Regions from separate parts of the Variovorax sp. BGA-UO-ETr-C22 genome, predicted to be linked through region 1. Evidence: predicted binding sites of a transcription regulator. Region 1 holds the regulator's gene; each other region holds the start of a gene.

Region 1 (7,040 bases):
CCAGGGCCTGGCCGATGTAGATGCCCGAGCTGTTGAGCGCCACCGAGCCCGGCGCCAGGGCGGGCGCCAGCCCCACGAGGCGCGCCTGCTGCGAGGAGTTGGTGGCGAAGCAGCCCAGGCCCCAGGGCACGAGCACCACCGCGAGCCACGCCAGCGTGCTGGCCAGCGGCCACAGCAGCAGGCTGAGCGCGATCAGCCCGGTCGTCAACAGCACCATGCGCCCGGCGCCGACGCGGTCGATGTAGCGGCTCACCACCATGTTGCCCAGCAGGCCAAAGGCGCCGAACAGCGCCCACATCAGGCTCAGCGTGTTGGCGTCGGCGCCGAAGCCCTGCTTGAGCAGCGGGCCGAAATAGCTGAACAGCACGAACTGGCCGACGCCCTGCAGCGCCGTGACCGACACGATGCCCATCAGCACCGGGCTGCGCAGCACGCGCGACCAGGCCGCGGCCGTGAGTGCGGCGGGCCGGATGCCGTTGGGCAGCGTGAGCCAGACCGAGGCGGCGCTCACGACGCTGAGCGCCGCGATGGCCATGAAGGCCATGCGCCAGCCCAGGTGGCCGCCGATCAGCGCGCCGATCGGCAGGCCCAGCACCGAGGCCACCGACCAGCCGAGAAAGACGAAGGTGACGGCGCGCCCGCGCTGCTCGGGCGGCACCAGCATGCCGGCGCAGGCCGCGGCCTGGGGCGTGAAGATGGCGGGCGCGATCACCGTGAGCATGCGCACCGGCAGCAGCGCGCCGAAGCTGGGCACGAGCGCCGCAACCACGTGCCACGCGGCGTACCAGAGCAGGGTGAGGGCGAGCAGCTTGCGGCGGTCCCAGCCGGCGACCGCGGCGGCCAGCAGCGGGGCGCCCAGGCACATCACGAAGGCGGCCGCACTGATCAGCTGGCCGGCCGTGGCGACCTTGATGGCCAGCGAGGCGCTGATTTCATTGAGGGTGCCCGGCACGACCATCACGCCCGTGCCGATCACGAAATTGCCGGCCAGCAGCGCCCAGAGCGCGCCTCGCTGCGGCGCGGGCCGGCTCATGCGTTCACCGCCGGACCTGCAGCGCGCCGGGGTTCACGATGTTCGTGGGGTTGCCCTTGATGAAGCTCACGACGTTGTCGAACGCCTGGCCGAAGTAGCTTTCGTAGCTTTCCTGCTCGACGTAGCCGATGTGCGGCGTGCAGATGCAGTTTTCGAGGCGCAGGAGCGCATGGCCCTGCAGCGGCGGCTCGCTCTCGAACACGTCGATGGCCGCCAGTCCGGGGCGCCCGCGGTTGAGCGCGGCCAGCAGGGCATCGGCTTCGACCAGCTCGGCGCGCGAGGTGTTGACGAACAGCGCCGTCGGCTTCATGCGCGAGAGGTCTTCGAGCTTGACGAGGCCCTGGGTGTCCTCGTTGAGCCGCAGGTGCACCGACAGCACGTCGGCGGCGGCAAAGAATTCGTGGCGGTTCTGCGCCACCTGGAAGCCGTCGGAGCGCGCCTTGGCGCAGCTGGCCTCGCGGCCCCAGATCACGACCTGCATGCCGAAGGCCTGCCCGTAGCGGGCCACCAGCTGGCCGATGCGGCCGTAGCCCCAGATGCACAGCGTCTTGCCCTTGAGCACCGAGCCCACGCCGAAATTCGGCGGCATCGATGCCGACTTGAGGCCCGACTGCTGCCAGGCCCCGTGCTTGAGGTTGCTGATGTACTGCGGCAGGCGGCGCATGGCCGCCATGATCAGCGCCCAGGTGAGTTCGGCGGGCGCCTGCGGCGAGCCCGAGCCCTCGGCCACCGCCACGCCGCGTTCGGTGCAGGCCGTGACGTCGATGTGGCCGCCGACGCGACCGGTCTGGGAAATCAGCTTGAGCTTGGGCAGCTTCTCGATCAGCTGGCGGGAGATCTGGCTGCGCTCGCGGATGAGCACGATGACGTCCGCATCCTTGAGGCGAACCGACAGCTGACCGATGCCCTTGACCGTGTTGGTGTAGACCTTGGCGGCGTAAGCGTCCAGCTTGGCAGCGCACTGCAGCTTGCGCACGGCGTCCTGGTAGTCGTCGAGGATCACAATGTTCATGGCATGCCATTGTGCCTCGCAGCATCGGCACGTCGCACGTGTGAACGTTTGGATACCCCGTGCCAAATGGCGCCCGGGAGGCCTGTTTCAGACCGTTGGGGGTGAATCCGCCGTGCGCGTGCGGGGCGCACAGGCACAGCGGGTTCGTTTGCACCTTCTCAGTGCAGGTGGCTGGGGCGGGGCGTGCCGCTCCCGGTTTCCGCAGCTTCCAGCGCGGCGAGCCGGTCGAGTTCGGCGCACACGTCGGCCATGCGGCCGGAAATCACGACCCGGTTGGCGCAGCCACGCTGCGTGCCTTGGCGGTCGACCACGCGGACCACACGCAGCGGGCGTGCAGGCGCGGCGGCGGCGGATGGCGAGCTGGCAGGCGCGGAGCCGCCAGCGGGGCGCGCCGTGCAAGCGGGGCGGATGGACACGTAGCGCAGGCCGGCGGCTGCGTCGCTGCTGTCACCGTGCGACGGGCGGCGGGCGGGCATCCAGCGGGTGGCCAGCGATTGCAGGGGTGACCAGAGGTCGGCGATGGCGAGGAGGGCGATTCCCATGTGAACTCCAAAAAAGTATGAGGTTGAACACAGGCAGGATTTCTTGAATCGGCCACGACAGGGTGATGGCGACTTCGCGCCATACGCCCGCCACCTGTCGCGGCCGGATGAGGTGCTGCTTGTGGGCAGCAGGCCCGGGGCCTACATCAGCATCGTGTTGCGGATGAGGCCGACCGCGAGGCCTTCGATTTCGAAGGGCTCGCCGGGCTGGACGATGATGGTCGGGTAGTCGGGGTTCTCGGCGTGCAGCTCGATCACCTGCTTGTTGCGCTTCAGGCGCTTCACGGTGACTTCTTCGCCCAGGCGTGCCACCACGATCTGGCCGTTGCGCGCTTCCTTCGTGGCCTGCACGGCGAGCAGGTCGCCGTCCATGATGCCGGCGTCGCGCATCGACATGCCGCGCACCTTGAGCAGGTAGTCCGGCTGGCGCTGGAACAGCGTGTTCTCGACGTAGTAGGTCTGGTCGACGTGCTCTTGCGCGAGGATGGGCGAACCTGCCGCGACGCGGCCGATGAGCGGCAGCGCGAGCTGGGCCATGCCGGGCAGCGAAAGCGAGAACTGGTTGCCTTCGCGGTGCCGCGTTTCGTGGAGCGAGCGCAGCGCATCGCCCTTGAGGCGGATGCCGCGCGAGGTGCCACTGACGAGTTCGATCACGCCCTTGCGGGCCAGGGCCTGCAGGTGCTCCTCGGCGGCGTTGGCCGACTTGAAGCCCAGCTCGTTGGCGATTTCGGCGCGCGTGGGCGGCGCACCGGTGCGTGCGATGGCGCCCTGGATCAGGTCCAGGATCTGCTGCTGGCGGGCGGTAAGCTTCACTGCGAACTGCATAGTGGTTTCCTTGCGGCACTGGCTAGATATCCAGTACCTGTATTTTTAACCAGTTTTCAAAAGTTGACAAGCCATGACTCATTCCTCTTCGTCCGAGACGCGCCGCGTGGTCGTGCTGGGCACCGGCGGCACCATTGCCGGCAAGGCCGCCAGCAGCGGCGACAACATCGGCTACACCGCCGGACAGGTGGGCGTGGCGGACCTGCTGGGCGGCATCGAGGCGCCGGCCGGCGTGACGCTGGTGGCGGAGCAGGTCGCGCAGCTCGACAGCAAGGACATGGACGCCGACACCTGGCGCCAGCTGGCCGCGCGCTGCGCGCACTGGCTGGCGAAGCCTGATGTGGCCGGCATCGTGGTCACCCACGGTACCGATACGCTGGAAGAGACCGCCTTCTTCCTGCACGCCGTGCTCTCGCCGGCCAAGCCGGTGGTGCTGACCTGCGCGATGCGCCCGGCGACGGCCCTGTCGCCCGATGGTCCGCAGAACGTGCGCGACGCGCTCGCGGTGGCCTCGACCCCGGGCGCGCAGGGCGTGACGGTGGTGTGTGCGGGCGCGATCCACGGCGGCCTCGATGTGCAGAAGGTGCACACCTACCGTCTCGATGCCTTCGCGTCGGGCGATGCGGGGCCGGTCGGCTACGTGGAAGAGGGCGAAGTGCGGCGCGTTCGTGCGTGGCCGCAGGGGGCGCCGTTCGATGCGGCGCGGCTGGAGGCGGTGTCGAAGCCGTGGCCCCGCGTCGAGATCGTCATGAGCCACGCGGGCGCGAGCGGTGCGATCGTGGAGGCGTTGCTGCTCCCGTTGGCTGAGCCCTTGCGCGGACTGGTCGTGGCCACGACCGGCAACGGCACCGTGCACCACGCGCTGGAAGCTGCAGCGCTGAAGGCTCAGGACGGCGGCGTGTCGGTGTTGCGCGCCACGCGCTGCACGAACGGACGCATCCTGCCGAAACCCGGTGACGGGCTGCGGGACGCAGGCACACTCACGCCGGTGAAGGCGCGGGTCGCGCTGGTGCTGGAACTCTTGGGAGTGGCCGCCCTGCCGGAGGCGGAGGGCGGCTAGGAGAAAGGGGCTGACGAATCAGCCGCTGAATCAGCTGTTCAGTGCGGCAAGCGCGCGCTGCGTGATCTCGTCGACCGTGCCCACGCCCTGGATGGCGCGGTACTTCGGCGCGGCGACCGGGTCGGTCTTGGCCCAGGCCGAGTAATAGTCGACCAGCGGACGGGTCTGCTGGCTGTAGACGTCGAGCCGCTTGCGCACGGTCTCTTCCTTGTCGTCTTCGCGCTGGATCAGCTCTTCGCCCGTCACGTCGTCCTTGCCTTCCACCTTCGGCGGATTGAACTTGACGTGGTAGGTGCGGCCCGAGGCCGGGTGCGAGCGACGACCGCTCATGCGTTCGATGATGTCGCCGAAGGGCACGTCGATCTCGAGCACGTAGTCGAGCTTCACGCCGGCCGCCTTCATGGCGTCGGCCTGCGGAATGGTGCGCGGGAAGCCGTCGAACAGGAAACCGCCGTTGCAGTCGGGCTGCGCGATGCGTTCCTTCACGAGGTTGATGATCAGGTCGTCGCTGACCAGTGCACCCGAATCCATGATCGTCTTGGCCTGCAGCCCGAGGGGGGTGCCTGCCTTGACCGCGGCGCGCAACATGTCGCCGGTGGAGATTTGGGGAATGCCGTATTTCTGGCAGATGAAGGTCGCTTGCGTGCCTTTGCCTGCTCCGGGCGCGCCCAGCAAAATAAGTCTCATGGTGTCCTCGGAAGGTTCTTAGATTTTGTGTCGCGCCCCATGCGCGCCCTCAGGCGCGCCGAGGCGGAATTGCATCGAGGATAGCATGCGTCCCCGTGACAAATTGCCGCCGTCTCCCTCGGGGCGGCCGGCAGCTCACGCAGGCGAGCCGGCCGCGAAGACGGCGCGCACGCGTGCCAGGTCTTCGGGCGTGTCGATCCCGGGGCCCGGTGCCACATCGCTCACATGCACTGCGATGCGGTGTCCGTGCCACAGCGCGCGCAACTGTTCGAGCGCCTCGGTGGCTTCGACAGGGGCGGGCGACAGCAACGGGAATTGCCGCACGAAGCCTGCGCGATAGCCGTAGATGCCGATGTGGCGCAGCGGTGCGGGGCTGGGCAGCACCGACGGCGCCGCACCGCCCGACGAGCCGTCGCGCCACCAGGGGATCGGCGCGCGGCTGAAATAGAGCGCATGGCCTTGCGCATCGAGCACGGCCTTCACCACGTTCGGGTTCATGAAGTCGGCCAGCGAGTCGATCGCGTGGACGGCGGTGCTCATCGCGGCCTGCGGGCGAGCGGCCAGCGTGGCGGCAACGGCGTCGATCAGCGCGGGGTCGATCAGCGGCTCGTCGCCCTGCACATTGACGACGATCGCGTCGCCGTCGAGCCCGAGCTGTTCGCAGGCTTCGGCCAGCCGGTCGGTGCCGCTGGGGTGGTCCTGGCGGGTGAGCAGGGCCTCGACGCCGTGCGCCTTGCAGGCGTCGATGATGGAGGCGTCATCACCGGCCACCACCACGCGAAGGGCGCCGGACTGGCGGGCACGCTGCGCCACGCGCACGACCATCGGCAGGCCGGCGATATCGGCCAGCGGTTTGTTGGGAAGTCGCGTCGAAGCCAGCCGGGCCGGCACCAGGACGGTGAAGCTCACAGGCCCAACTCTTCGTCGGACAGCGTGCGGGCCTCGTTCTCGAGCAGCACCGGGATGCCGTCGCGCACCGGGTAGGCCAGGCGCGCGCTGCGCGAGCAGAGTTCCTGCTTCTCGGCGTTCCAGGTCAGCGGGCCCTTGGTGACGGGGCAGACGAGCAGTTCAAGCAGCTTGGTATCCATCGAGCGATGATAGCTTCGCGTCGAGGGCGGCGAAGAACGCCGGCGAGGGTTCGAAGTGCAGTGGCACGGCGAGCGCGTCGGGCGCCTGCTGCCAGAGCTTGACGGCGTCTTTTTCCGTGCAGACGAGGGGCAGGGCGGGACCGGCTGGTCGTTGCCAGCCGCTGAAATCGTGGTGGTCAGGCAGCGCGAGGGTGTCTGCGAGCGTCAGGCCGCGAGCACGCAGCATCGTGAAGAAGGCCTCCGGCCGCGCGATGGCGGCGAGCGCGATCAGGGGCTGGCCGGCGAGCGTGTCGAGCTGGATGCGCCGGCCGTCCTTCGCGAGGGCGTACGGCGCCAGTTCGCGGGTGGCGGTGTAGCCATCGGCGAAGGCGGGCCGCTCGCCGCTGTGCAGCAGCAGGTCGCAGCGACGCGGCCACGGCTCGCGCAGGGGGCCGGCGGGCAGCAGCCAGCCGTTGCCGACACCGCGGTCGTCGAACACGCAGATCTCGATCTCGCGCGCCAGCGCCAGATGCTGCAGGCCGTCGTCGCTGACGATGACCTGCATGGCCGGGTGTTGTTCGAGCAGGGCGCGTGCGGCCTCGATGCGCTGCCGGGCCACGAAGACGGGCGCGCCGGTGGCGTGGTGGATCAGCGCGGGTTCGTCGCCGACGTCCTGCGGATCGCTGTCGGCCCGGACTTCACGGCAGTCCTCGGTGCGGCGGCCGTAACCACGCGACACCACCCCCACCCGCAGGCCACGCGCCTGAAGATGGCGCACGACGGCCATGACGACCGGCGTCTTGCCGGCACCACC
Region 2 (7,040 bases), on a different contig from region 1:
GCCAAGAAGCTGCTGGCGCAGGCCGGCTTCCCCGACGGCTTCAGCACCGACCTGTGGGCCATGCCGGTGCAGCGCCCGTACAACCCGAACGCCAAGCGCATCGCCGAGCTGATGCAGGCCGACCTGGCCAAGATCAACGTCAAGGCCGAGATCAAGAGCTTCGAGTGGGGCGAGTACCGCAAGCGCCTGCAGGCCGGCGAGCACCAGATGGGCATGCTGGGCTGGACCGGCGACAACGGCGACCCGGACAACTTCATGTACACGCTGCTGGGCTGCGCCTCGGCCAAGTCGGCCAGCGGCAGCAACATCTCGAAGTTCTGCTACCAGCCGTATGAAGACCTCGTGGTGAAGGCCAAGAGCGCGACCAAGCAGTCGGAGCGCGATGCGCTCTACAAGAAGGCGCAGGTCATCTTCAAGGAGCAGGCGCCGTGGTTCACCATCGCGCATGCGGTGCAGCTGAAGCCGGTGCGCAAGGAGGTCGTCGACTTCAAATTGAGCCCGTTCGGCCGCCACACGTTCTACGGCGTGGACATCAAGTAAGCCATGGCCGCTGCGCCCATCGCCATCGTCGCGGCCATGCACGAGGAGCTGAGCGCGCTCCTCGCGCGCATGCCCGACGAGCAGCGCATGCGCATCGCCGGCCGCGACTTCTGGGTCGGTCACCTGCAGGGCCAGCCCGTGGTCGCGGTGCTGTCGCGCATCGGCAAGGTCGCGGCGGCGGTCACGGCCACGGTGCTGCTCGAGCGCTTCGGCGTGCGGGCGATCGTGTTCACGGGCGTGGCGGGCGGGCTGGCACCGGGCGTGAATGTCGGCGACGTGGTCGTGGCGACCGAGCTGCTGCAGCACGACATGGACGCCTCGCCGATCTTTCCGAAGTACGAGGTGCCGCTGATGGGGCGTTCGCGCTTCGCGGCCGATGCGGCCATCGGCGATGCGCTGGCGGCGGTGGCCGAAAGCACGCTGCGCGATCCGGTGGGCCTGGTGGGGCAGAAGGCGGTCGATGAGTTCCATCTGCGTTCACCGAAAGTGCATCGCGGCCTGCTGATCAGCGGCGACCGCTTCGTGTCGACCACCGCGGAGTGTGGGGCCCTGCAGCGTTCGCTGCCCGACGCGCTCGCGGTCGAGATGGAAGGCGCTGCGATGGCGCAGGCCTGCCACGACTACGGCGTGCCCTTCGCGGCGCTGCGGACCATCTCGGACCGCGCCGACGATGCCGCGCACGGCGACTTCACGCGCTTCGTGGCCGAGGTGGCGAGCCGCTACAGCCTCGCGCTCGTCGACGCCTGGCTCGCCTCCCTGCCGCGCGACGCGGCCTGAAGCACCTGCCTACGGTGCGAGCCGGCGCAGTTGCGGCAGGTCGCGCAGCAGCGGCGGGATCGACAGCGCCAGCAGCAGCGCGGCCAGCGGCACGACGCAGATGAAGCCCACGTGCTTGAAGCCCAGCGCGCCCACGGCGCCGCCGAGCACGAACATGGCGACCAGCCCGCCGCAGCGGCGCAGTCGGCTGCGGTCGTGGCGCACCGGCAGCGGCGTGGACGGCGCGCGCCGGTTCCAGTAGAGCATCTTGCCCAGCTCGATCCCCACGTCGGTGATGTTGCCGGTCATGTGGGTGGTGCGCGTGCTGCCGCCCGAGGTCTTCGATGCCACGGCGTTCTGCAGGCCCATGATGAACGACAGCAGCAGCACCGTGAGCGGCACCGCGAACGGCGTGGCCCAGGTCAGCGTGATGGCGCCGGCGAGCCCGAACGGGAACATCAGCGCGGCCTCCAGCAGCAGCGGCAGCGCATACACGCCATGCAGCCGGTGCTGCCGCGCCCAGTTCACCAACACCGCGCAGGCCGCGGCGCCGCTCACGAACGCCAGGATCGCGCCCAGCGCGTTCAGCAGCAGCGTGAGGTTGCCCAGCACCATGCCGTCCGCCAGCTGCGAGGCGAAGCCGGTCATGTGCGAGGTGTACATGTGCAGCACGAGGAAACCGCCCGCATTGATGGCGCCGGCGTTGAAGGCCAGCAGCAGTCCGAGCGCGGTGTTCGTCGACGGCGCGCGGTGGCGGTTGGTGAGAAAACGAAGTCTGCGCACGGGGGCTCTCCAGGTCAGCTGCCTGCCGACAGCCACTCTAGCACCCGATGCGCGGCGTTACTTGAGCCAGCCGCGCCGGCGGAAGTACCACATCGGCACCAGCGCGCTCGCTGCCATCAGCGCGATGGCGTAGGGGTAGCCCATGGCCCAGTCGAGTTCGGGCATGAACTTGAAGTTCATGCCGTAGATGCTCGCGATCAGCGTGGGCGGCAGCAGCGCGACGCTGGCCACCGAGAAGATCTTGATGGTCTTGTTCTGGTTGATGTTGATGAAACCGACGGTCGCATCCATCAGGAAGTTGATCTTGTCGAAGAGGAAGGCCGTGTGGTTGTCCAGCGATTCGATGTCGCGCAGGATCTGGCGCGCCTCCTCGAACTGCTCGGCGTTGAGCATCTTGCTGCGCATCATGAAGCTCACGGCGCGGCGCGTGTCCATCACGTTGCGGCGGATGCGGCCGTTCAAGTCTTCCTGCCGTGCGATGGCGCCGAGCACCTCGCCGGCCAGCTCGTCGCTGACGTTGCCCGACAGCACCTTCTTGCCCGCCACCTCGAGCTCGTCGTAGATGTTCTCCAGCGTGTCGGCCGAGTATTCGGCGTCGGCGTCGAAGAGCTTGAGCATCACTTCCTTCGCGTCTTCGATCAGCCCCGGCGCGCGGCGTGCGCGCATGCGCAGCAGGCGGAACACGGGCACGTCTTCGTCGTGGATCGAGAACAGCACGCCGCGGCTGCGCAGGTCGGTGTTGTGCTGGTTGAGGATGAAGGCGACGCGCACCGTGCGCGGGTCTTCGTCGTCGTCGATCAAGAAGTCGGAGCGGATGTGCAGCTCGCCGTTGTCTTCCTCGTAGAAGCGCGCCGACTCCTCGATGTCCTCGTCCATCGCGTCTTCGGGAATCGAGAGGCCGTAGTACTGCTTGATCCAGCGCTTTTCCTCGAGCGTGGGCGACTCGAGGTCGACCCAGATCGGCTGGAACTTGGAGAGCTCTTCGAGCGACTCGATCTCTTCCTGGACGAGGCGGCCGTTGGCGAGCGTAAAGATGTTGAGCATGGGCTCACTCCCGGGGGTGACTGAACGATGGGCGAGGGCGGGGCGCTTTCAATTCCCGCGGACCCGGCGTCAGTACATCACGCGCAGCGTCGCCAGGGAGTTGAAAGCTGCCGAGACGGGGCGGTTTCCAAGGGGAGTCTCCGGTTGCAGCGAGGCGCGATTATGTCACCGGCCACAGGGCGACAAGGCACTCGAACTGGACGGACATACAGTAAAGTCGTGCCCATGCAGACCCCTGCGTCCCCCGTTCTTTCCACCCCCCCGAAGACGCAAGCCGAGCGCCTGGCCGCGGCGCTCGCCGCGCTCAACGACGACCAGCGCGCGGCGGTCGAGCACGGCGTGGGCGCAGCGGTCGGCGCCGACCACCGGCCGCTGCTCGTGATCGCCGGTGCCGGCTCGGGCAAGACCAGCACGCTGGCGCACCGCGTGGCGCACCTGATCGCGGACGGGGTCGATCCGCAGCGCCTGCTGCTGCTCACCTTCTCGCGCCGCGCCGCGCAGGAAATGGAGCGCCGCGCGGGCCAGGTGCTGGCGCGCGTGCTGGGCCTGAAGTCGGAGCGCCCGCCGGCGCTGCCCTGGGCCGGCACCTTCCACGGCATCGGCGCGCGGCTGCTGCGCGAGTACGCCGCGCAGATCGGGCTGGACGAGAACTTCACCATCCACGACCGCGGCGACGCCGAAGACCTCATGGGGCTGGTGCGGCATGAGCTGGGCCTGTCGTCCACGGTCAACCGCTTCCCGCGCAAGGGCACCTGCCTGTCGATCTACTCGCGCTGCGTGAACACGCGCGCGCCGCTGGCCGTTGTGCTGAAAGACAGCTTTCCCTGGTGCGCCGAGTGGGAGGCCCAGCTCAAGACGCTGTTCGGCGCCTACGTCGAGGCCAAGCAGCAGCAGAACGTGCTCGACTACGACGACCTCTTGCTCTACTGGGCCGAGATGGTCGCCGAGCCCGCGCTGGCCGCGCACGTCGGCGCGCGCTTCGACCACGTGCTGGTCGACGAGTACCAGGACACCAACCTGCTGCAGGCCGAGATCCTGCGCGCGATGAAGCCCGACGGGCGCGGCGTGACGGTGGTGGGCGACGACGCGCAGTCGATCTACTCGTTCCGCGGCGCCACGGTGCGCAACATCCTCGACTTTCCGTCGCAGTTCTCGCAAGAGGCGCGCATCGTCACGCTGGAGCGCAACTACCGCTCGACGCAGCCGATCCTCGACGTGTCGAACCGCGTCATCGCGCAGGCCGCCGAGCGGCACGCCAAGACGCTGTGGACCGACAAGCCCTCGGCCGGCAAGCCGGTGCTGGTGCTCGTGCCCGACGAGGCCGGGCAGGCACGCTGGGTGGCCGACAAGATCCTGGCGCACCGCGAGGGCGGGCTGGCGCTGAAGTCGCAGGCGGTGCTGTTTCGCACTTCGTCGCACAGCGCGGCGCTGGAGCTGGAGCTGGCGCGGCGCAACATCCCGTTCGTGAAGTTCGGCGGGCTCAAGTTCCTCGAGGCCTCGCACGTGAAGGACCTGCTCGCCGTGCTGCGTTTCGCGCAGAATCCGCGCGGGCGCATGGCGGGCTTCCGGGTCACGCAGCTCATTCCCGGCGTGGGGCCGGCCACCGGCACGCGCCTGCTCGACGCGATGGACCAGGCGGGCGACCCGGCCGCGGCGGTGCGCGACTTCGTGCCGCCGTCGGCCGCGCGTGAACAGTGGGCCGACTTCGCCCAGGCCTACGCCGCCTTGCGCGCGCCGTCGCTGCAGTGGCCGGCCGACGTGGAGGTGGCCATGCAGTGGTACCAGCCGCACCTGGAGCGGCTGTACGAAGACACCTCGGGCGTGCGACGCGCCGACGTCGAGCAGCTGGCGCGGCTGGCGGCCGGCTATGGCTCGCGCGAGCGCTTTCTCACCGAGCTCACGCTCGACCCGCCCGAAGCCACCAGCGACCGGCCCGGCCCGCCCTCACTCGACGAGGACTACCTGATCCTGTCGACCATCCATTCGGCCAAGGGGCAGGAGTGGAACTCGGTGCACGTCATCAACGTGGTCGACGGCTGCATGCCGGCCGACGTGGCGCAGGGCGCGCATGAGCTGGAAGAAGAACGGCGCCTGCTCTACGTGGCGATGACGCGGGCCCGCGACCACCTGCACCTGGTGATGCCGCAGCGCTTCCACATCACGCAGCAGGCGGCGCGCGGCGACCGGCACCTGTACGCCAACCGCACCCGCTTCATCACGGAGTCCGACCTGGCGGGCTTCGAGCTGCAGACCTGGCCGCCGCCGCCGGTGCTGCCGCCCGCTGTGCCGCCGCCGGCGGCGGTGATCGACCTGCGCAACCGCATGCGCGCCGCCTGGCGCTGAACGGGCCGGCCCTTCGGGCGGGAGGGGCACTGCGCGCTGCACATGGAAACACTTGCTTCCAATGTGCCGCAACGGCATGCCACTGCACGGGGGCAGCTATGGAATCAATAGCGGATTAGGGCATGCAATACACCGGCTCGTCACTCGGGCAAGCCCCGGTATTGCAATACCGTGACAGCTTGGGCATAGTGAATCCGACCGCCCCCTTTCTTCATCTCCCTTCCTCTTCCCCCTCTCTCCCAACCTCACCTGTTTCGCCGGCCACGCTTCATCCCGGAGCGCGGTCATTTCCCCAACCGTCAATTCTCAGGAGGTCATTCATGAATTTGACGATCAGCGGTCATCACCTCGACGTCACACCTGCCTTGCGCACCTACGTCACGAGCAAGCTGGACCGGATCACGCGACATTTCGACCAGGTGGTCGATGTCAAGGTGATCCTCACGGTGGAAAAGCAGAAGGAAAAGGAACGCCGCCAAAGGGCGGAGTGCAACATTCACGTCAAGGGCAATGACATGTTCGCGGAATCGAGCCACGCTGATCTGTACGCCGCGGTTGATGAGCTGGTCGACAAGCTCGACCGCCAGGTGGTCCGCCACAAGGATCGCCTGCAGGACCACCATCACGTGGCGCCCAAGCGCGTGATGTAAACGCCGGGCCCCGCGCCCCGCATCTCAGGCCGCCTTCGGGCGGCCTTTTGTTTGTCCGACCACATTGGTGGGGCTTTGCAAGGGCCTCCAGAGGAAGCGACGCCTCACGGCAACACATGTAGACGAAAGTAATTAGGGGGACTGGGGGTTTTTACCGAGGAGGTGCATAATCGCCCCCGCTCTGACCCCACCATGAATCGCCTCGCGTCCATCCTGCCGCCCGCTCAAGTGCTCGTGAGCGTTGACGCCACCAGCAAGAAACGTGCTTTCGAAGAAGCCGGCCTGCTGTTCGAGAGCCTTCACGGTCTGGGCCGTGCCCTCATCACCGACAGCCTGTTCGCGCGCGAGCGCCTCGGCTCCACCGGCCTGGGCCACGGAGTCGCCATTCCACATGGCCGCATCAAGGGCCTCAAGGCGCCGATGGCTGCGGTGTTCCAGCTGGCGAACCCCATCGGCTTCGACGCTCCCGACGAGCAGCCCGTGGCGCTGCTGATCTTCCTGCTGGTGCCCGAAGCGGCCACGCAGAAGCACCTCGAAATCCTGTCCGAAATTGCCGAGTTGCTGAGCGACGCCGGCCTGCGCGAGCAGATCAAGTCCAGCACCGACGCCGCTGCGCTGCACGGCCTCATTGCCGGCTGGCAGTCGACCCAGGTCGCCTGAGCGCCCGTGCCGGGCCTGCCGCTGCTGATAAGCTGCGGCGACGCTTTTCTCTCCCTCCATCCTGACCAGAATGCCGGCGCCCCGCGCCGGCCGCCGCACGCATGAAGCCGACCGTCATCAGCGCCGATGCCATGTTCGAGGAGTTCCGCGGGTCGCTCCGCTGGGAATGGCTCGCGGGCCTGGGCGCCTCGGAGCGCCAGTTCGACCCCGACGTCATCAGCCGCGCACAGTCGGCCGCCGACCTGGTCGGCTACCTGAACTACA
Region 3 (7,040 bases), 920 kb from region 1:
GCCTTCGCGCCCGACTACGCCGACTGCCTGCGCAACTGCACGCTGTTCCGCCGCGTGGCCGAAAGCGGCGCGGTGCAGGAAGGCAGCTGGGGCGCCGGGTTCTACGACGAGCTCGCGCCCTTGCCGGGCGAAGCCGTGGTCACCCACAAGCGCAACAACCCCTTCTGGGCCAGCGGGCTCGAAGAGGCGGTGCGCGCCACCGGCGCCAGCCGCCTGTACGTGGCTGGGATCGCCACCAACCATGTGGTCGAACACGGCGCGCGCCATGCGAGCGACCTGGGCTACGACGTGGCCGTGGTCGCCGACGCCTGCAGCACCGCACAGGCGCACCTGCAGGCGGCGAGCCTGGAAACCCTGGCGATGCTTGCGGACGTGGTGCGCGTGGACGACGCCGTCGCGCAGATGGGAGGCCGGCCATGACGACGCTGCAAGGCCAGGTCGCGATCGTGACCGGCGCCGCCGCGCTGCTGGGCAGCGCCATCGTGCGGGCCTTCGTGCAGGCCGGCGCGCGCGTGGTGGCGGTCGACATCGACACGGCTCGCGGCGCCGCGCTGGCCGCCGATGTGGGCGCGGGCTGCCGCTTCGTCGCCTGCGACATCGCCTCGGACGACGCGCTCGATGCGCTCGTGGCCGGCGTGCTGCGCACCGAAGGCCGCATCGATTACCTCATCAACAACGCCGTGGTCTACGGCGATGCAGGGCTGGATTCCGCGCGCGCCGACTGGCTGGGCGCGCTGAACATCAACCTCGTCTCCGGCGCGATGCTGGTGCAGAAGACCGCCGACGCGCTGGCCGCGCACGGCGGCGCCATCGTGAACATGGGCAGCGTCGGCGGCAAGTTCGGCGCGGCGGGCCGCGCACTGTACCCCGCGGCCAAGGCCGCCATCCTGCAGCTCACGCGCAACCAGGCCGCCACGCTGGCGCCGCGGGGCGTGCGGGTGAACTCGGTGTCGCCGGGCTGGACCTGGTCGGACGCGCTGTCGCGCATGACGAACGGCGACCGCGCACGGGCCGACCGCGTCGGCGCGCCGATGCACCCGCTGGGCCGCGTGGGCGACGGCGACGACGTGGCGCAGGTGGTGCTGTTCCTGTGCTCGGACGCGGCGCGCTTCGTCACCGGCGCCGACATCCCGGTCGACGGCGGCTTCTCGATGCTGGGGCCCGACCAGGGCCGCTCGGCGCGCGACTGGTTCGAGGCGTAGCCGCCGTTCAGCCGCGCGACTGCCGCAGCGCGCCCGGCGTGCCGCCCAGGTGGCGGCGGCACAGGCGCACGAAATGCGAGGCGTCGGACAGCCCGACGCGCAAGCCGATCTGCGCCACGCTCAGGCGGTCGAAGCGTGCGTCGGCCAGCATGCGCTGCGCCACCTGCATGCGGCAGGCGGCCAGCGCGTTGGCGAAGGTGGTGGCGCTGTGCCCTGCCCCGCCGCCTTCGGCCAGGCAGCGGTGCAGGCTGCGCTCCGAGATGCCGAGCCCCTGCGCCACGGCCGCGGCCGTGAGGCCCGGCTCGGCATGGCGCTCGCGGGTGGCGTCGAGCACGCGCTGGCGCAAGGCGGCGCGGCCGCACGGGTCGGGCATGGCCGTGCCACCGACCGGGCCGAGCGCCAGGGCCAGCAGGCCGCCGAGCTGGTCGGCCAGCAACGCCGCCGGCAGCGGCGGCCGCAGGGCCACCTCGGGCGACAGCGCCTGCGCGAAGCCGCTGAGCGCCGCGCCCCAGCCGCTGTGGCCGTCGATGCGGCGCGCTACGTGGTCGCCGGCATCGGGCAGCCACGACTCGACCCACGCGGTCGGCAGCTCGATCGACACCGTGTCGGCCGACTGCTGCAGGTGGAAGGCGTAGCAGCGCCGCGAATCGACCAGCACCGCGTCGCCGGGCAGCAGGCGCGCCGAGCGCTCTTCCTGCACCGCGACCCAGGGCGAGTCGGCCTTGCACAGCAGGTAGTAGAAGTTGTGGCGGCTGTGGGCGATGGCGCGGCGCGTGCGGTACACGTCCTGCGCGCTGCCGCGCACCCGGTTCACGTGCAGCGGCCCCAGCGGCGCGGATTCGAGCGAGGCGCCGAAGCGGCCGGCCAGCGGGCTGGTCACGTCCATTTCGAGAAAGCCTTCGCAGACCGCGCCGATCCAGTAGTCCAGCCGCTGCGGCGGCGGCACGGTGTCGGTCGACCAGGTGTGGATCGCAGCAGGGGCTGCGGGCATGGCGGCGGAAGTCATCCCGCCAACATAGCCAGCCCGGGCCCGTTTGCCAAGCGGGTATAGACGCCCTCCGACGCCGCACCGCGCGGGTGCCCGGCACAATGGCCCGCTTCATCCACCGCACACGCACGAAGGGCCCGGCACACATGAGCAAGCAAAGCGATTTCGGATTGATCGGCCTGGCCGTGATGGGACAGAACCTGGTGCTGAACGTGGAAAGCCGCGGCTTCCAGGTCAGCGTCTACAACCGCACCGAGGCCACCACCGAGGCCTTCATTGCCGCCCACCCCGGCAAGCAGCTGGTGGGCGCGAAGACGCTCGAGGAGTTCGTCCAGAGCCTGGCCAAGCCCCGCAAGATCCAGATCATGGTCAAGGCCGGCGCGCCGGTCGACCAGGTGATCGAGCAGCTCATTCCCCTGCTCGACAAGGATGACATCGTCATCGACGGCGGCAACAGCCTGTACACCGACACGGAACGGCGCGACGCCTACCTTGCGAGCAAGGGCCTGCGCTTCATCGGCGCGGGCGTGTCGGGCGGCGAGGAAGGCGCGCGCAAGGGGCCGTCGATCATGCCGGGCGGCCCGGCGTCGACCTGGGAGGTGATGAAGCCGATCTTCGAGAGCATCGCGGCCAAGGTGGACGGCGAGCCCTGCGTGATCCACATCGGCCCGGGCGGCGCGGGCCACTACGTGAAGATGGTGCACAACGGCATCGAGTACGGCGACATGCAGCTGATCTGCGAGGCCTACAGCCTGTTCAAGGCGGCCGGCTTCACGACCGACGAGATGGCCGCGATCTTCAACGAATGGAACGAGGGCGAGCTGCAGAGCTACCTGATCCAGATCACCGCCAAGGCGCTCGAACAGAAAGACCCGGAAACCGGCCAGCCGGTGGTCGACCTCATCCTGGACAAGGCCGGCCAGAAGGGCACGGGCCAGTGGACGCTGCTGAACGCGGCCGAGAACGCGGTGGTCATCAGCACCATCAACGCCGCCGTCGAGGCGCGCGTGCTGTCGTCGCAGAAGAAGCAGCGCGTGGCTGCGAGCCAGCTGCTGCAGGGGCCGAGGATCGAACTGTCGCTGGAGAAAAAGGCGCTGGTGGCCAAGGTGCACGACGCGCTCTACGCCTCGAAGGTCATCAGCTACACGCAGGGCTTCGACCTGATCCAGACCATGGGCGAGAAGAAAGGCTGGCCGCTCGACCTGGGCGGCATCGCCTCGATCTGGCGCGGCGGCTGCATCATCCGCGCGCGCTTTTTGAACCGCATCACCGACGCCTTCCGCCGCGACCCGGCGCTGGGCAACCTGATGCTCGACCCATTCTTTCAAGACCTGCTGAACCGCACGCAGCAGAACTGGCGCGAGGTGGTGGCACTGGCGGTGAGCAACGGCATCCCGGTGCCGGCCTTCAGCGCCTCGCTGGCCTACTACGACAGCTACCGCACGGCACGCCTGAGCGCGAACCTGCTGCAAGCGCAGCGCGACTTCTTCGGGGCGCACACGTACGAGCGGGTCGACAAGCCGGAGGGCCAGTTCTTCCACACCGACTGGCCCGAAGTCATCGAATAAATAAATTGGACTCGCCCCCAGGCTTCGCGCACTTCGTGTCGCTTCGCCAACCCCCTACCGGGGGCAACACCAGCGGCCCGGCAAAGCCGGTTCCGCGGTGTTTCTGGTGAATGCCCGCTCGCCACCTCTTCAGGTGATGCGACTCAGCCGGCGTCGGCCAGCCAGTCGCGCACCACGCCGACCGACTGCGCCAGCGGCGCCGTCGCATCCACCGCCAACACGCCGGCCTCGCCCACCGGCGATTCGAGCGTGGCGAACTGGTTGGCCACGAGGCTGGCCGGGAACATGTGCAGCCCGGCGCCCGCGCGCGCGGCCACGCGGCGCTCGGCTTCGGCGCGGTCGATCTGCATGAACACGAAGCGCAGGCCCGGCGCGGCGGCGCGCAACTGGTCGCGGTAGCTGCGCTTGAGCGCGGAGCAGGTCATGACGGCGCCCTGCGGCGCGTCGGCCAGGGCGCGGCCCAGCGTGGCCAGCCAGCCGGCGCGGTCGGCGTCGGTGAGCGCGATGCCGCGGCTCATCTTGTCGACGTTGGCGGGCGGATGGTGGTCGTCGCCCTCGATCAGCGGCAGCCCGAACGCCGTGGCCAGCGCCGCGCCCATGCTGGACTTGCCGCAGCCCGAAACCCCCATCACCACGAGCCAGACCCTGTTCATGCGCGCTCTTGACCTTGTTTGAAGCAGCCGATGCCGAATGCGTGCCGAGGCCGGCACGGCCACGAATCTACCGCGTCTGCGCCCTGTTCAGAACAGGCTGCCCTGCCCCGCGGCGCCGGGCGGGCGGAACGCGCCGGTGTCCAGCGCGATCCGCTCGCGGTTGAAGCCCAGCCGGTGTGTCGCTTTCTGGAAGCGCTGGTGGATCAGATCGGCCCACAGGCCGCTGCCCTTCATGCGCGTGGCGAAGTCGGCGTCGTAGTCCTTGCCGCCGCGCATCTCGTGGATGCGCGCCATCACGCGCTCGGCGCGCTGCGGGTAATGCAGCTCGAGCCATTCCTTGAAGAGCGGCGCCACCTCCCACGGCAAGCGCACCACGGTGTAGAAGGCGCTGCGCGCGCCGGCCTCCCAGGCGGCTTCGAGCACCTGCTCCATGTCTTCGGTGATGAACGGAATCTGCGGCGCCACGCTCACGCCCACCGGCACGCCGGCCTCGGCCAGGGTGCGGATGGTGCGCAGCCGCCGGTGCGGCGCGGCGGCGCGCGGCTCGAGCTTGCGCGCCAGCTCGCCGTCGAGCGTGGTCACGGTGACGTACACCGCCGCGAGCCGGTCGGCGGCCATGGGCGCGATCAGGTCGAGGTCGCGCTCGACCGCGCTCGACTTGGTGACCAGCGCGAACGGATGCCGCACCTCGCTCAGCAGCTCGATCACGCCGCGCGTGAGCCGCAGCTCGCGCTCGATGGGCTGGTAGCAGTCGGTGGCGGTGCCGATGGCGAGGTTGCTGGGGCGGTAGCCCTTGCGCCCGAGTTCGGCGCGCAGCACCTCGACGAGGTTGCGCTTGGCGATCAGCTTGGTCTCGAAGTCGAGACCGGGCGACAGGTTCAGGTAGCTGTGCGTGGGCCGCGCAAAGCAGTAGATGCAGCCGTGCTCGCAGCCGCGGTACGGGTTGAGCGAGCGATCGAAGGGGATGTCGGGCGACTCGTTGCTGCTGAGCACCGACTTCACGTCCTCGAAGCGCACCTCGGTGGCCAGCGGCAGCAGTCCGGCGGCCTCGGCTTCGCCGTCTTCCAGCGTGCCCCAGCCGTCGTCGAAGGCGTCGCGTGCGTCTTTGGAGAACCGGTGCGCGAGCCGCGTGGCCGCGCCTCGGCCCTTGATGATGTGGATGGGAACCTGGGCGGCGGGCATGGCGAGTCCTTGGAAGGAATCAGGAAACAAGTCGAACAACTGTTTATTCATACAGTATTTCACTTTTGATCCCGACATGCACAGTTTTTTATTTCTGTCTTGACAGAAATTCAGGAATTCCTAAACTCGACGCCATGGAACTCACCGACATTCAACGCAAGTTCGTCCTGCACTGGGGCGAGATGGGCTCCATGTGGGGCGTGAACCGCACGGTCTCGCAGATCCACGCCCTGCTCTTCGCGCACGGCAAGCCGATGCACGCCGAAGAGTTGTCGGAAACGCTGGGCGTGGCCCGCTCCAACGTCAGCAACAGCCTGAAGGAACTGCAGGCCTGGAACCTCGTGCGCGTCACCCACACGCTGGGCGACCGGCGCGACTACTTCGAGACCAGCGTCGACGTGTGGGAGCTGTTCCGCACCGTGGTGCGCGAGCGCAAGGAGCGCGAGTTCGACCCCACCATCCGCGTGCTGCGCGAGATCGTTTCCAGCCCCGATTTCCAGAAGGAGCCGCCCGATGCGCAAGACCGCATCCGCTCCACCATGGACCTCATGACCAAGCTCGCCACCTGGGCCGACGAGATGCTGCGGCTGTCGCCCGGCACGCTCGACAAGGTGCTCACGCTCGGCGCCAGCGTGCAGAAGTTCGTGCGCGGCGACAGCCCACCGCCCCCCGCCCCTCCTGGCGCCGGCAAGGGCGACGACCCCGACGCGCACCACGCCAGCCTGCCCATGATCTGAGAAAGGCCGCGTCCTTTTTTTTGCCTTTCTATTTCTGTTTTGACTGAAATATCGAGAACCAAAAGCACCATGACCCGCTTCGCCCCCGCCACCTACCCGCTCACGGTCTATTTCGACGCCACCTGCCCGCTGTGCACGGCCGAGATGGGCGCCATGCAGGCGCGCGACAGCGCGAAGCGGCTGCGCCTGGTCGACTGCTCGCCCATCGGTTTCGCGGACGGCCCGGCGCCGCGCGAGGCGCTGATGCGCTCGCTGCACGCGGTCGATGCCGCAGGCCAACTGCGCGTGGGCGTCGACGCCATCCGCGCCTGCCGCGCCGCGGTGGGCCTGCCGGCCGGTGGCGCGGTGCTCGACCTGCCGGTGGTCGGCCGGCTGGCCGACCGCGCGTATGCAGTGCTGGCCCGCAACCGCTACCGGCTGCCGCGCTGGCTGGTCCTGCGGCTCGCGGGGCACGGTGCGATCGCGCCAGCCACCTGCGCCGACGACCACTGCAAGCTCTAAAAAACCACTCACGCTGTCACACCCCACCCGCTCACGTCCGAAGGAGTTTTCGATGCCCGACGTCTTCCAGCCCGACTTCCGCCTGCCCGGCACCGCGCGGCCCGCGCCGCCTGCCGTCGAAGGCCACGTGAGCCGCGAGGACACGCAGGACTATTTCACCGAGGTCGCCGACGACTACCGCGCCTGGAGCCCCAGCTACAACATGCACT
Region 4 (7,040 bases), 370 kb from region 1:
GCCGGCGGCCATCCTCATGGTCTCGGCGCACTGGGAGTCGCCCGTGTTCACGGTGCAGGGCAACCCGCGCCCGCCCATGATCTACGACTACGGCGGCTTTCCGGCCCACACCTACGAGGTGCGCTACGCCTCGCCAGGTTCACCTGAACTCGCGCAGCGCGTGCAATCGCTGATCGCCGCCGCCGGCCTGCCGGCGCAGATCGACCCCGAGCGCGGCTACGACCACGGCATGTTCTCGCCGATGGCCGCGATGTACCCGAACGCCGACGTGCCGGTGGTGCAGCTGTCGCTGAGGCGCGGGCTCGACCCGGCCGAACACCTGGCGCTGGGCCGCGCCATCGCGCCGCTGCGTGACGAGAACGTGCTCATCGTCGGCAGCGGCCTGAGCTATCACAACCTGCGCAACTTCGGCCCGCAGGCGCACGGCGTGTCCAAGGCCTTCGGCGACTGGCTCGACGAGACGGCGGTGCAGGCCACGCCGCAGGCGCGCGTGCAACGCCTGCAGGACTGGGCCTCGGCCCCGTCGGCGCGCGTGGCGCACCCGCGCGAGGAGCACCTGATTCCGCTGATGGTCGCGGTCGGCGCGGCCGAAGGCGACGTCGGCGAGCGCGTCTACCACGAGGACGCCTTCATGGGCGGGCTCGTGGTGTCGAGCTACCGCTTCGGCGCGGCCTGAAGGCACGCGGGCCGCGCGGCAGAATGAAGCCATGCCCACGCCCGCTCTTCCCACCCCCGACGAATCCGCCGAAGCCCGGCGCCTGATCGCCCGCATCGAAGCCCTGTCCACCTCGCACGACCCGGTGCATGACGGCATTCGCGTGCGCTGGCGCCGCTTCGGCACCGACACGACGCAGCCGCCCATCGTGCTGCTGCACGGCGGCCACGGCAGCTGGATGCACTGGCTGCGCAACGCCGAGGCGCTGTCGGCGCAGCGCACGCTGCTCCTGCCCGACATGCCTGGCTTTCACGATTCCGACGCGCTGCTGCGCGTGGCGCCCGGCGAGGACGCGCTGGTGCCGCTCCTGGCCGCGCTCGGCGGCACGCTCGATGCGCTCATCGGCGCCGGCACGCCCATCGACCTGGGCGGTTTCTCGTTCGGCGGGCTCACTGCCGCGCGCTTCGCGGTGCGGCGCGGCGCGATCCGCCGGCTGGCGCTGATGGGCAGCGGCGGCCACGGCACCTTGCGCCGCATGACGGTCGAGATGATCAACTGGCGCGCTGCCCCCGACCGCGAGACCGAGCGCGCCGCGCTCATGCACAACCTGGGCGCGCTGATGCTGCACGCGCCGGCCGCCATCGACCCGCTGGCCTTCGAGATCCACGACCTCTCGTGCCACGGCACGCGCTTTCGCAGCAAGGAGGTGTCGCTCTCGGGCGGGCTGCAGGCCGCGATCGACGCGCTGGGCGTGCCGACGCTGCTGCTGTGGGGCGAGTTCGACGTCACCGCCGATTCGCGTCCGCTGGTGGCGCAACTGGCCAGCGAAGGCCCGGGCCGCGAAGGCGTGGTGATCGACGGCGCGGGGCACTGGGTGCAGTACGAGCGCGCTGATGAGGTCAACGCGCAGCTGCTGCGCTTCCTGGGCTGAAGCGGTTCAGCCTCAGCGCAGGTAGCGCCCGTCCGCCTTGAGCATCGACAGTTCCGAGAAGGTCAGCCCGCGGTGCTCGCCGGGCCGGTACGACACGGCGATGCCGCCGAGGTCCAGCGTCTTGAACGACTCCAGGCCCTTCTGCAGCGACTCGGGCGTCGGGTTGGCGCCCGCGCGCTTCAGGCCTTCGACCATGACCTTGGCCGTGACGTAGCCCTCCAGGCTGGCGTAGCTGAACTCGGTCATGCCGATCTTCTTCATCGCCGCCTGGTACTCGGCAATCACCGGCATCGCGCTGTTCCACGGATAGGGCACGACCTGCGAGATGACCACGCCGGCCGCGTCCTTCTTGATGTCCTGGAACAGCTTCTGCCCGTTCAGGAAGGAGAACGAATAGAAGGCCGTCTCGCCGCCGGTCGCGCGGTAGGCCGCGATGAATTTCGCCGCCACGTCGTTGGTGGCCGACAGCACCACGGCCTTGGGCTTGAGCTTGGCCAGCTCGGCGGCGCGTTCGGCCGCGTCGGAGCCGTCGTTCTTGATGGCCACGCTGCCGACCATCTTGTCGCCGCGTTCGGCAATGAACTTCTGCGTGCTCTCCATCGCCGAGCGCGCGCCGGGGTTGTCGTTGTGCGCGAAGGCGATGCGCGACAGGCCGATGGTGAACAGGTGGTTCACGATGCGGCTGTATTCCTCGTCAAAGCTGATGCGCACCGGAAAACCGAACTCGCTGAACTTCACCACCGGGCCCGCGCCCGTGTACGGGCCGACGACGGGAATCTTCAGCTCGTTGGCCGCCTTCAGCGCGCCGACCGCCGACGAGGTGCCGATGGGCATCAGCACGCCCACAGCGCCGTCGCGCGCGAAGGTCTTGACGTTCTCGGCGCCCTTGGCGGGGTCGTAGGCGTCGTCGAGCTGGCGCAGCTCGACCGGGCGGCCGTTGACGCCGCCGCTCGCGTTCAGCGCGGTGAACATGGCACGGATGCCCACCAGCGGCTCGGTCGACAGCGATGCGAGCGGGCCGGTCTGCACGTAGGTCTGGCCGATCAGGAGCGGCTTGGCGGGCTGGGCCGAGGCGGGCGCCCCCGCGAAGACGAGGGCGGCGAGGGCCAGAAACCGCAGGTGAATCTTTTTGTGTCTCATGGTCACTAATTGTTAATAAACCGATCTTAAGGCGCGGGCCTTCGCAGGTAAATCGATCGCTGGTTGCGACCTGGGAAATACTGTATAAAAATACAGTTAACAACTGCAATCATGGGCCTCCCTTTCCTCGACTCCTTTTCCACCGCCGCGGGCCGCGGCGTCTGGCACGCCGACGAACTCGGCCTGGCCGACGCGCAGGTCGTGGCCACCGGGCATGCCGCGCTCGACGCCGAGCTGCCCGGCGGCGGCTGGCCCGTGGGCGCGATGACGGAGCTGCTGCAGGCCACGCCCGAGGCCCATGTCTGGCGCCTGCTGCTGCCCGCGCTGGCGCAGGCCGTGGAAGCGCGCGGCGGGCCGGTGGTGCTGGTCGGCGCACCCTACGAACCCTGCGGCACCGCGCTGGCGGCGCAGGGCTTGCCGGTGGAGGCGCTGATGTGCGTGCGCAGCGACGCCCCGGCCGCGCGGCTGTGGGCCTGCGAGCAGGCGCTGCGCTGCGCCGAGATCGCTGCCGTCGTCGCCTGGCTGCCGCAGGCCCGCGTGGGCGAGCTGCGGCGGCTGCAGCTGGCCGCCGCGCAGCACGAGGTGCTGCTGTTCGTGTGCCGGCCCGAGTCGGTGGCGCTCTCGGCCTCGCCCGCGCGTCTGCGCCTGCGCGCCGAGCGCTGCCCGGACGACCCGGCGCAGATCGCGCTGCACCTGCTCAAGCGCCGGGGGCCGCCGCTGGCCGCGCCGGTGCGGGTGCCGGCGCGCAATGCCCGCATGAGCGCGTTGCTGGCCGCCGCCCGCGTGCGGCGCCAGCTGCGCCTGCAGCCGGCCGTGACGCCGGCCGCCGCGCCGTCGGCCACGGTGGTGCGCATCGACGCATGGAAAGGAGGCCCGGATGCACTGGATCGCCTTGCAGTGGTCGTCTGAAACCGAGGACGCCGACGCCCCCGACATGCCCCCGCCCGAAGCCCTGGGCTGGTGGGCGCTGCAGTTCACGCCGCACGTCGCCTGGCAGGACGAGGCGCTGATGCTCGAGGTCTCGGCCTGCGAGCGCCTGTGGGGCGGTCGCGCGCCGCTGATGCGCCAGCTGCTGGCCCTCAACCCCGCGCCCGACGCGCGCATGCGCGGCGCGCAGGGCGCCACCAGCCTGATCGCGCTGGCGCGGCTGCGCCTGTTCGCGCGCAACGAGCACCGGCCCGCCGACGTGCCGGCCGGCCTGCCGCTGGACACGCTGACGGCCGCGCAGGGCCACCTCGACCTGCTCGCGCGCCTGGGCTGCCGCACCTGGGGCGAGGTGGCGGCGCTGCCGCGCGGCGGGCTGGCGCGGCGCTTCGGTGCCGGGCTGCGTGAGGCGCTCGACATCGCCTGGGGCCTGCGCCCCGAAAGCCACGCCTGGCTCACGCTGCCCGACGTGTTCGAGCAGAAGCTCGAACTGCCCGCGCTGGCCGAGACCGGGCCCGAACTCATGTGGTCGGCCAACCGCCTGCTCTCGGCGCTGCAGATCTGGCTGCGCGCCCGCCAGCGCGGCGCGCGCGCGCTCGAGCTGCAGTGGACGCTCGACCTGCGGCGCCTCAACGGCGTGACCCTGCCGCCGCACCAGCAGCTCACCGTGCGCACGGCCGAGCCCACGCAGGACATGGCGCACCTGCGCCGCCTGCTGTCCGAAAAACTCGCGCTCACCACGCTGGCCGCGCCCGCGAGCTGGCTGAAGCTGCGCACGCTCGAAACCGATCCGCTGGCCGGCGCCAGCACGAGCTTCCTGCCCGAAGACAACCGCAAGGGCGACAAGCTGCACGAGATGGTCGAACGGCTCAGCGTGCGGCTCGGCGCCGACCAGGTGGTGGTGCCGCTCGCGCAGGCCGACCACCGGCCCGAGCGCCAGCAGCGGTGGCGGCCCGCGCTGCAAAAAGAGAAAACGCCTGCACCCGACAAGGCCCGCAAGGACGCCGCCTCGCAGCCCGATGCGATCTACCCGCCCTGGCTGCTGCCCGAGCCCTTGCGGCTCGAGATGGACGGCGAGCGCCCGTGCTACTGCGGGCCGCTGCGCAAGCTGGTCGGGCCGCAGCGCGTCGAGGCCGGCTGGTGGGGCGGTGAAGAAGACGGCGGCCAGCCCGCGATGCGCGACTACTACGTGGCCGAAAGCCCCGAGGCCGGCCTGGTGTGGATCTTTCGCGAGCGGCCCGCCACGCGCTTTTCGTCGGGCGAGGTGCGCTGGTACCTGCAAGGCTTCTATGCCTGACCTGAGCGGCAAGGAAGAGCGCAAGCGCCAGCCCGCCAAGGTGCATGTGCTGCCGCAGCGGCTGCGCCCGGCGCCGGGCCTGCCCGGCTATGCCGAGCTGCACTGCCTCACGAACTTCAGCTTCCAGCGCGGCGCGTCGACGCCCGAAGAGGTGGTCGAGCGCGCCTACCACCTCGGCTATGCGGCGCTGGCCATCACCGACGAGTGCTCGGTGGCCGGCATCGTGCGCGCGCATGTCGCGTTGCGCGATCTGCCCGTCAAGCTGGACACCTACGAGCGCGAGCACCCGGACGAACCGCCGATCCCGCGCCACCCCGAATTCCGCCTGCTGTTCGGCAGCGAGTTCCGCTTCGAGCGCTTCAAGCTCGTGGTGATCGCGAACGACACCGAGGGCTGGGGCAACCTCTGCGAGTTCATCACCGCCGCGCGCAACACCGAGCTGCCCAAGGGCGAGTACCGCGTCGATTGGGACACGAGCGACGTCGCCTCGCTGCAGCGCTGCCAGGTGCTTTTCGTGCCGCACCGTCCGCCGGGAGGCATGCCGGATGCGGCCACCGTGCAGGAGGACCTGGCGGCGGCCAGGGCGCTGTACGGCGACAACCTCTGGCTGGCCGTGGCGCTGTTCAACGAACTCGACGACGACCTCTGGCTCGTCACGCTGATGCAGGCGGGCGAGCAGGCCGGCGTGCCGCTGGTCGCGGCCGGCGACGTGCACATGCACGCGCGCGGGCGCAAGCCGCTGCACGACGTGCTCACGGCGGTACGCGAAGGCCGCACGGTGGCCGAGTGCGGCTTCGCGCTGCAGTCGAACGCCGAGCGGCACCTGCGCCAGCGGGTGCGACTGGCCGAGCTGTACCTGCCCGCGATGCTGGCGAACACGCTGGCGGTGGCGCAGCGGTGCCGCTTCGATCCCGAGGTGATCCGCGAGACCTACAAGTACCCGCTGGAAACGCTGGGCAGCAACGAGACGGCGACGCAGACGCTGGCGCGCAAGACGTGGGAAGGGGCGCAAAGGCGCTACCCGAACGGGATTCCTGATGGCGTGCGAGCCCAGGTGCAGAAAGAGCTGGACCTGATCAGGGAGCTTGAATACGAGATGTTCTTCCTCACCGTAGAGAACATCGTCCGCTTTGCGCGCTCACAGAAAATTCTTTGCCAGGGGCGTGGGTCATCGGCCAATTCCGTTGTCTGCTATTGCCTCGAAATCACCGCCATCGACCCCGAAAAAGGCCACCTGCTGTTCGAGCGCTTCCTGAGCCGCCATCGCAAGGAACCGCCCGACATCGACGTCGACTTCGAGCACCAGCGGCGCGAAGAAGTCATCCAGTACATCTACGCAAAGTACGGCCGCGAGCGCGCCGCCATCGCCGCCGTCGTCATCTGCTACCGCTCGCGCAGCGCCTTGCGCGACGTCGGCAAGGCCATCGGCATCGACGAGCGGCTGGTCGACGAATTCGCCAAGGACCACTACTGGTTCGACGACACCGTGCTCGGCGAGCAGCTCGACAAGGCCGCCGCGCGCGTCGGGGTGAAGGAAGACCGGCTCAAGCTGGTGCAATGGATCGAGATGACGCAGCGGCTCAAGGGCTTTCCGCGCCACCTGAGCCAGCACGTCGGCGGCTTCGTGCTCACGCACACCAAGCTCACGCGGCTGGTGCCGGTCGAGAAGGCGTCGATGAAAGACCGCTCGGTCATCCAGTGGGAAAAAGACGACCTCGAGGCCATGGGCATGCTCAAGGTCGACGTGCTCGCGCTGGGCATGCTCAGCGCCATCCGGCGCGGGCTCGACCACATGAACCGCTGGCGGGGCTCGATGATGGAGATGCACCACATCCCCAACGACGACCAGAACGTGTTCGACATGATCTGCGACGCCGACACCATCGGCGTGTTCCAGATCGAGAGCCGGGCGCAGATGTCGATGCTGCCGCGCCTGAAGCCGCGCACTTATGAAGACCTGGTGATCGAGGTCGCGATCGTGCGGCCCGGGCCCATCCAGGGTGGCATGGTGCATCCGTACTTGAAGCAGCGCGAGCGGGTGGCCAAGGGCTTGGCGATCACCTATGAAAAGGAAGCACTCCGTCCGGCCTTGG

Evidence for each region. Region 1 encodes LexA, which represses DNA repair genes until DNA is damaged. Its sites were predicted from a motif close to ACTGTATNNNNATACAGT; they were not measured.
Region 2: a site for LexA is predicted at 3,319-3,336, ahead of AC57B8_RS11830 (ATP-dependent helicase). Genes of this name have one in related genera too.
Region 3: a site for LexA is predicted at 5,632-5,649, ahead of AC57B8_RS30600 (PA0069 family radical SAM protein). Genes of this name have one in related genera too.
Region 4: a site for LexA is predicted at 2,806-2,823, ahead of imuA (translesion DNA synthesis-associated protein ImuA). Genes of this name have one in related genera too.

What each region holds. Positions count from the first base shown of each region.
Region 1 covers NZ_JCAQPA010000011.1:1,321,268-1,328,307, reverse strand. Annotated here, with positions in the region: gene AC57B8_RS26270 (MFS transporter) at 1-1,033, opposite strand, end outside; gene AC57B8_RS26265 (D-2-hydroxyacid dehydrogenase family protein) at 1,038-2,045, opposite strand; gene AC57B8_RS26260 (hypothetical protein) at 2,204-2,587, opposite strand; gene lexA (transcriptional repressor LexA) at 2,729-3,412, opposite strand; gene AC57B8_RS26250 (asparaginase) at 3,486-4,472, shown strand; gene adk (adenylate kinase) at 4,503-5,159, opposite strand; gene kdsB (3-deoxy-manno-octulosonate cytidylyltransferase) at 5,295-6,068, opposite strand; gene AC57B8_RS26235 (Trm112 family protein) at 6,065-6,247, opposite strand; gene lpxK (tetraacyldisaccharide 4'-kinase) at 6,228-7,040, opposite strand, start outside.
Region 2 covers NZ_JCAQPA010000009.1:484,259-491,298, forward strand. Annotated here, with positions in the region: gene AC57B8_RS11810 (ABC transporter substrate-binding protein) at 1-540, shown strand, start outside; gene AC57B8_RS11815 (5'-methylthioadenosine/adenosylhomocysteine nucleosidase) at 544-1,317, shown strand; gene AC57B8_RS11820 (YoaK family protein) at 1,327-2,079, opposite strand; gene corA (magnesium/cobalt transporter CorA) at 2,137-3,123, opposite strand; gene AC57B8_RS11830 (ATP-dependent helicase) at 3,349-5,466, shown strand; gene hpf (ribosome hibernation-promoting factor, HPF/YfiA family) at 5,787-6,116, shown strand; gene AC57B8_RS11840 (PTS sugar transporter subunit IIA) at 6,309-6,776, shown strand; gene hprK (HPr(Ser) kinase/phosphatase) at 6,878-7,040, shown strand, end outside.
Region 3 covers NZ_JCAQPA010000011.1:2,238,149-2,245,188, forward strand. Annotated here, with positions in the region: gene AC57B8_RS30575 (cysteine hydrolase family protein) at 1-420, shown strand, start outside; gene AC57B8_RS30580 (SDR family oxidoreductase) at 417-1,202, shown strand; gene AC57B8_RS30585 (AraC-like ligand-binding domain-containing protein) at 1,210-2,193, opposite strand; gene gnd (decarboxylating NADP(+)-dependent phosphogluconate dehydrogenase) at 2,337-3,758, shown strand; gene AC57B8_RS30595 (gluconokinase) at 3,902-4,411, opposite strand; gene AC57B8_RS30600 (PA0069 family radical SAM protein) at 4,499-5,593, opposite strand; gene AC57B8_RS30605 (GbsR/MarR family transcriptional regulator) at 5,728-6,330, shown strand; gene AC57B8_RS30610 (thiol-disulfide oxidoreductase DCC family protein) at 6,400-6,831, shown strand; gene AC57B8_RS30615 (SAM-dependent methyltransferase) at 6,884-7,040, shown strand, end outside.
Region 4 covers NZ_JCAQPA010000011.1:1,693,983-1,701,022, reverse strand. Annotated here, with positions in the region: gene AC57B8_RS28000 (DODA-type extradiol aromatic ring-opening family dioxygenase) at 1-676, shown strand, start outside; gene AC57B8_RS27995 (alpha/beta fold hydrolase) at 708-1,586, shown strand; gene AC57B8_RS27990 (ABC transporter substrate-binding protein) at 1,599-2,726, opposite strand; gene imuA (translesion DNA synthesis-associated protein ImuA) at 2,838-3,635, shown strand; gene AC57B8_RS27980 (Y-family DNA polymerase) at 3,604-4,947, shown strand; gene AC57B8_RS27975 (error-prone DNA polymerase) at 4,940-7,040, shown strand, end outside.